3 regions of the Nocardioides aquaticus genome follow, and region 2 is predicted to be linked to each of the others. Evidence: riboswitches for the same ligand, from Rfam matches in the RefSeq annotation. Region 2 holds a riboswitch; each other region holds the start of a gene.
What was found. Region 2 has a riboswitch for cobalamin ahead of cobN (cobaltochelatase subunit CobN). Riboswitches for the same ligand answer to the same signal wherever they lie in the genome.
Positions count from the first base shown of each region.

Region 1 (2,253 bases), 1.4 Mb from region 2:
GGCGCGAGGCGGTGATGCCGGTGGCCACCATCCGGGCGTCGCAGAGGATCGGCGCGCCGGCGGCCAGCGCGGTGCGCGCCGCCGGGACCAGGCGCGGGTGGACCACGAGGTCGTCGACCAGGTCGACCTGGCCGGTGCCGTGGATCATCCGCACCGCGAGCCGCTCGGCGTCGCCCGGCACCCGGGACAGGTCGCTCTCGCGGCGGATGGTCGCGAAGGAGTCGACGTAGATCTCCGGGCCGTGGTCGACGTAGGCGTACCGCTGCGGCGGCCGGGACAGCGGGGTCATCGCGCACCTCCCCCCTCGTGCGGGGCCGGGTCCGGCACCAGCACCCCGCGCCACGGCGTCACGACCAGCGTGCCGTCGGGGTCCCGGGCGACGAGGTCGTCGACCAGGTCGGGGCCGAGCACGCCGTCGGGGGCCGCGACGTGCTCACCGCCGACCAGCGGGCCGTACGCCGGTCGCGCGGTCGGGGCCGGGACGCAGTCGTCGGGCTCCCGGGCGGGCGCCAGGGGACCGTCGAGCTCGGCGACGTGCCAGGCGGCGGCCGGGTCGGGGCGGGCGTCCAGGAAGCGACGGACCAGGGCGAGCAGGGCGTCGGGCACGTCGGGGAGCGCCACCACGTCGCCCCAGGCCGTCCCGACGCGCAGCTGGGCGGTCCCGTCGTCGAGGGCCACCACCCCCAGGTCGCACGGGCGGTCGACCAGGTCGCCGCGGCCGTCGTCGAGCACGAGCAGGAACCGTCCGGAGAGGTCGGCGGCGGCGGGCTCGGCCAGCAGCGCCGCGTCGAGGGCGTCCACGACCGGGCGCAGGTCGGCGCGGCCGCCGCCCGGTCGGCCGGTGTCCAGCCCGGTCTGCGGCGAGGCCATCAGGTTGCGGACCAGCTCGTGGCTGGGCGACGGCAGCAGGCCGGTGCCGGCGAGGGCCGCGGCGACGTCGGGCCGTACGGCGCCCGTCGTGGCCGGGTCGGCCGGCAGGGCACGCAGCTGGAGGTTGGCGCGACCGGTCAGGTGGAGGTCGCCGTCGCCGTGGGTACGGGCGACCCCGGAGAGCGAGGCCAGGGCCCGGGCGGCGACCCGGCCGCCGGGGAGCCGGAGCCGGACCAGCAGGCCGTCCTCGGCGGGCCAGGGCCGGGCGACACCGGGACAGCGGTCCGCGGCGGCGTCCCGGCCGTCGGGACCGGGCCGCGAGCGGACGAGGGGTGGGTGGGGCACGGTCACCTCGGTGGTCGGAGGCTCGTGCGCGGAGCCTGCGTGGACCGGACGACGGGCGTCGCCGGGGCCAGCAGGTCTTCGGACTCGGGATCGCCCGGCGCGGAGCACCTTCCCGGACCGATGCCGCTGGTCCAGTGGCCTGCCTCTCGACAGGAGCCCCGTCCGTCACCCATACCGCTGCGCGTCAGTCCCGGCCTCGCACCGGGTTCCCTGGCCTCCCGGCGGACCGGGGGGCGTGACTGGCGCGGCCAACCTAGCAAGCGTCGTCCACTGGTCTGGTCACACGCGCGCGGGTGGGTCGTCCTCACCAGGCGCCCCCCACACTGGCCCCATGTGCGACGACTACGTCGGGCAGCGGACGGGCCGGCGGACGGGGCCGCGGCCCCTGACCGCCCCCCGACCGGCCGCCGAGCGCCGTCCGGGCTGCCTGGAGTGCACCGCCGCCGGCCGGCAGGAGGCCTTCGAGGACCTGTACGACGCCACCGTCGACCAGGTCTGGCGCCTCGCGCGGCTCAAGGGCCGCGGCGACGAGGCGTGGGCGCACCAGGTCGTGCGCGAGACCTACGCCGAGGTCTGGCGCAGCGCGTCGACCTACCGCCCCACGGAGCACCGCCCCCTGACCTGGGTGCTGGCCGTGACCTCCGCGGTGGCCCGCACCGGACCCCGCCGCGACCCCGGTCCCTGGGACGGGCAGGCCGCGTGAGCGAGAACGACACCGACGTCGTGGTGGTCGGCGCGGGCCTCGCGGGCCTGCGCTGCGCCCGGGCCCTGGTCGACCGGGGCCACGACGTCGTGGTCCTCGAGCGCGACGACGCCGTCGGCGGTCGGATCCGCACCGACCACGTCGACGGGTTCGCCCTCGACCGCGGCTTCCAACTGCTCAACCCGGCGTACCGCGCGGTGCGCCGCTGGGTCGACGTGGACGCCCTCGGCCTGCAGCCGTTCGCCGCCGGCGTGGCCGCCCGGAACGACGACGGGCTGGTCCGCCTCGGCAACCCGCTGGCCGCGCCCGCGCTGCTGCTGCCCTCGGTGCGGGCG
Region 1 covers NZ_CP075371.1:281,039-283,291, forward strand. The annotation lists gene ENKNEFLB_RS01410 (precorrin-8X methylmutase) at 1-289, opposite strand, end outside; gene ENKNEFLB_RS01415 (nitrite reductase) at 286-1,215, opposite strand; cobalamin riboswitch at 1,288-1,427, opposite strand; gene ENKNEFLB_RS01420 (sigma factor) at 1,547-1,918, shown strand; gene ENKNEFLB_RS01425 (flavin monoamine oxidase family protein) at 1,915-2,253, shown strand, end outside.
Region 1: linked by a shared signal. The riboswitch ahead of ENKNEFLB_RS01415 (nitrite reductase) and the one ahead of cobN (cobaltochelatase subunit CobN) in region 2 are both predicted to bind cobalamin.

Region 2 (2,253 bases):
GCCTCCCACTCGGCCCGGCTGCTGGTGAGGCAGAGCCCTTGCAGGATGGGGATGTCGAGCGCCGCCATCCGCTGTACGTCCCACGCTTCGTCCTCGCCACCGGCGCTGGCCGTGGCCGGCTGGCTCCCACCGGCGGCGAGCACGGTGACGACCAATGCGTCGAGGGTGCCCAAGGCGTCGTACAGGGAGTCGGGGGCAGCGCGCAGCGACGACGAGAAGATCGGCACGCCGACCGCTTCGCCGGTGGCGTCCACGGCGTCGGCCAGGACGTGGGCGAAGGCGGTGTTGCCGCTGGCCTGGTGGGCGCGGTAGAACAGCACGCCCACGCGGGGCAAGTCCATGTCTGCCGGAGCCGAGGGGCGCTCCACGATGCCCCAGGCCGGGATCTCGGACGGCGCCTCGAAACCTTCACCGGTCAGCAGCACGGTGTCGGAGAGGAATGCGTGCAGCTGGGCGAGATTGGCCGGGCCACCCTCGGCGAGGTAGCGGTGGGCCTCGGCGCAGACGCCGATCGGCACCGACGACATCTCCATCAGCTCGGCGCTGGGCTGCTGCTCACCGCCCAGCACCACCATCGGCATCCCGGTGTCCCGGATGCGCGCGAACCCCGAGCACAGGTCCTGCGGCGAACCGAGGATCCGACCGACGACTAGGTCGGCACCTTCGATGACCTCGGCCATCGACTGGTGCCCGGGCCTCGACGGGTTGGCCCAGACGTAGTCGGCTCCCGAAGCTCGGGCCGAGAGCAGGTCGGTGTCGGAGGTGGACAGCAGCGCGATCTTCATGGTTCTCCCAGGGGGTTCTCGCCCCTCGTCGTCGGAGGTCCCGTGGCCAGTGTCTGGCTGAGCCGGTCAGGTGGACCCTGATCCGGCATCACAGTGGCGGAACCGCCCCGGAATCGACCGGGTTCCTGTTCCACGAGACTTTCGGTCATCACTCTAGACGAGCGGCTCGTCGCCGGCCTGGCGCCGCGGGTCCTGGGCAGCCGTGCGGACTCCACGGGACGCCTACCAACGAGGTGCTCCGCGACGATCTGCCGGGCGACGTCGGGATCGACGTCGCCGTACCAGACGTCGTCGGGCTGGACGCTGACGACCGGCGCGTGGTTGCAGGGGAACTGGCAGCCGGTGTGGGTGATGAGTACGTCGTCGTCCGACTGGCCCAGCCGCATCAGCTCGAGGATCACGGCCTCGGCGGTCCGGTCGGACCCCATCGCCGTGCAGCGGGGACCGCGACAGACCAGCACCTGGTGGCGGTGCCCGGGCACGTCCTCCCAAGCTGCGGACTCGAGGCCTGCCTCGGCGCCCGTCACCTCACGCCGTACGGCAAGCACCTGGCGCACCTGGTCGACCCCGTCGGCGAGCCGGGTGGCGACCTCGACGATGGGCCTCTGCTCCGCTCGCTCGCGCCACCAGTGCGCGGCGATGCGGCGCAGCCAGGAGACCGCGGGCGCGAGCGCGCCGAGGCTGACGCCCACGAGGACGATCCGCTGTGCACCCAGGTCAGCGAGCCGTGTCAGCTCCGCGGAGAGCGACGGGTCTCCCAGCTGCAGGAAGGCGACCGTGGCGTCATGCTCGTGGGCGACCTCGTGCAGCAGGTTGTGCGCCTGCACCTCGCGCGCCGACATGCCCACGAGCACGACGGGCGCGGTCACATCGTCGTTCATGGCGACCCCGTCCTTCGCAGCGAGACCACCTGGCCGATGACAACGACCGCCGGGGCTCGGATCCCGGCGTCGTGGGCAACTTCGGCGATCGAGGCGAGAGACGCGGTGATGACTCGTTGGTGGAGGTGGGTGCCGTCGGCGATCACGGCCGCAGGGGTCGCCGCGTCCATGCCCACCGCGCACAGCTCGGCGGTGATCGCATCCAGCGTGCCCACTCCCATCAGGAACACCAGCGTGGTCCCGCAGCGGGCAAGCGCTGCGTAGTCCAAGCTCGACTCCGGATGGCCAGGTGGAACATGGCCAGACACGACCGTGAACCCCTGCGTCAGGCCGCGGTGCGTCACCGGGATACCGGCGGCCCCCGGCACCGCGATGCTCGAGGTGACCCCGGGGATCACCCGGGCCGGAACGCCGGCCTCGCGACACGCCTCCAGCTCTTCGTGGCCACGACCGAAGACAAAGGAGTCCCCGCCCTTGAGGCGGACCACTTGCTGGCCCGCGAGCGCCCGGTCAACCAGGATGCGATTGATCTCCTCTTGACTGGTGAACCGTCCGAAGGGGATCTTGGCCACGTCGACGATCTCCGC
Region 2 covers NZ_CP075371.1:1,665,320-1,667,572, reverse strand. The annotation lists gene cobN (cobaltochelatase subunit CobN) at 1-785, opposite strand, end outside; cobalamin riboswitch at 813-943, opposite strand; partial or broken gene ENKNEFLB_RS22865 ((2Fe-2S) ferredoxin domain-containing protein) at 1,034-1,627, opposite strand; gene cobA (uroporphyrinogen-III C-methyltransferase) at 1,663-2,253, opposite strand, start outside.

Region 3 (2,253 bases), 1.4 Mb from region 2:
CCCGCGCCGAGGTCCCACAGCAGCTGCCCGGGCTGGGGGGCGAGCCGGGCCAGGGCGGAGGCGCGCAGGTCGCGCTTCGTGAGCTGGCCGTCGTGCTCGTACGCCTCGTCCGGCAGCCCGGCGGTCCACGACCCGACCACGGGCCCGCGCAGGTCGACCGCCACCACGTTGAGCGGGGGGACGCGGGCGTCGGCGGCCGCGTCCCAGGCCGCGGCGGCGGCGTCGAGGCGCGACTCGGTCGGCGCGCCGAGGTCGCCGAGCACCGCCAGCAGCGAGGCGCCGTACCCCTGCCGGACGAGGAGCCGGGCCAGCGCGCCCGGCGTGGTCGCGTCCGAGGACAGCGCGACCACGCGGCGGCCCGGGGCGAGCTCGCGCAGGACGAGCGCGGGGTCGCGGCCCACCAGGCTGACCACCGCGGCGCTCTCGGCCGACCAGCCGAGCCGTCCCCGGGCCAGCGCGACCGACGACAGGCCGGGGTGGACCTCCACGGCGTCGGCGCCGAGCAGGTCGACCAGCGTGGTGCCGACGCCGGACAGCAGCGGGTCGCCGGTGGCCAGGGCGACCACCCGTCGCCCGGCGTGCTCGGCCAGCAGGGACGGCAGGCCCGCGCGCAGCGGCACCGGCCACGGCACGCGGTGCTGACCGGGCCGCGGTTCCAGCAGCGCCAGGTGGCGGGCCCCGCCCAGCACCACCTCCGCGTCGTCGACGAGCGACCGCAGGCGCGCCGGGACGCCCGGCCACCCGTCGGCGCCGATCCCCACGACCGTGATCCTCGCCCTCATGGGCGCCGACCCTAGGGCGTGCCTCCGGAGGGCCGGACTGCGCTAGCGTGGCGGCTCAGCCACGAGGTGCCCCGACGCCCCGGTCACGACCGGACGCCGAGGGGAGAATCTGGGAAGCCGGTGAGAGTCCGGCACAGGCCCGCTGCGGTGACCTGGACGCGCGATCCGGCGTGCTCGAGGAAGTCCGAAGACCGGCCTCGAGGCGCCCATCCGATGGCGGACGAGCGGGAGCCTCCCATGCCAGCGCACTACCCCTTCTCTGCCGTCGTGCCCGCGGGCGACCTCGGCGACATCAGCGGCGACACCAGCGGCGACAGCGGCACCGGCGAGACCGGCGCCCGGCCGGGCGACCTGGACCCGATGGCGCTCGCCCTGGTGCTGACCACGATCAGCCCCGCCATCGGCGGCGTGCTGGTCCGCGGCGAGAAGGGCACCGCGAAGTCGACGATCGTGCGCGCCCTCGCCGCGGTGCTGCCGCCGGTCGAGGTCGTGGCCGGGGACCGGTTCTCCTCCGACCCCGCCGACCGCGGCCGGGAGACCGCGTCGCCGGACGGCCCGTTCGCCTCCGACGCGGCGGTGGAGAGCCGGCCCGTACGCCTCGTCGAGCTGCCCGTCGGTGCGACCGAGGACCGGGTGCTCGGCTCGCTGCACCTGGAGCGGGCGCTGAGCCAGGGCACGGCGGAGTACGAGCCCGGCCTGCTGGCCCGTGCGCACCGCGGCATCCTCTACGTCGACGAGGTCAACCTGCTGCACGACCACCTCGTCGACCTGCTCCTCGACGCGGCGGCGATGGGCCGCGCGACCGTCGAGCGGGACGGGGTGTCGGTCTCGCACGCGGCCCGCTTCGTGCTGGTCGGGACGATGAACCCCGAGGAGGGCGAGCTGCGCCCGCAGCTGCTCGACCGGTTCGGCCTGACCGCCGAGGTCGCCGCCCCCCGCGACCCGGCCCGACGGGTCGAGGTGGTCCGTCGGCGGATGGCCTACGACGCCGACCCGGACGCCTTCGCAGCGGCCTGGGCGCCGGACGAGGAGGCGCTGCGGGCGCGCGTCGCGGCCGCGCAGGCCCTGGTCGGCGACGTCGTCGTCGGCGACGGGGCCCTGCTGCGGATCGCCGAGCTCTGCGCGGCGCTCGACGTCGACGGGATGCGCGCCGACATCGTCACCGCGCGCACCGCCGCCGCGCACGCCGCCTGGCACGGCCGGCGCTTCGTGACGACCGAGGACATCCGCGCCGCGGCCCGCCTCTCCCTGCCGCACCGCCGCCGGCGCAACCCCTTCGACGCCCCCGGCCTCGAGGAGGACCTGCTGGACGACCTGCTGCCCGACGACCCCGACGAGCCCGACCCCGAGCCGCCCGGTGGCGGGGACGGTGGCGGGGACGGTGGCGGGGACGACGGCGGGACGTCAGACGCTCCGGACACCTCCCCGGACGGAGCGCATGACGCTGCGCCGGACCCAGGACCGGACCCGG
Region 3 covers NZ_CP075371.1:275,665-277,917, reverse strand. The annotation lists gene cbiE (precorrin-6y C5,15-methyltransferase (decarboxylating) subunit CbiE) at 1-782, opposite strand, end outside; cobalamin riboswitch at 830-996, shown strand; gene ENKNEFLB_RS01390 (VWA domain-containing protein) at 1,143-2,253, shown strand, end outside.
Region 3: linked by a shared signal. The riboswitch ahead of ENKNEFLB_RS01390 (VWA domain-containing protein) and the one ahead of cobN (cobaltochelatase subunit CobN) in region 2 are both predicted to bind cobalamin.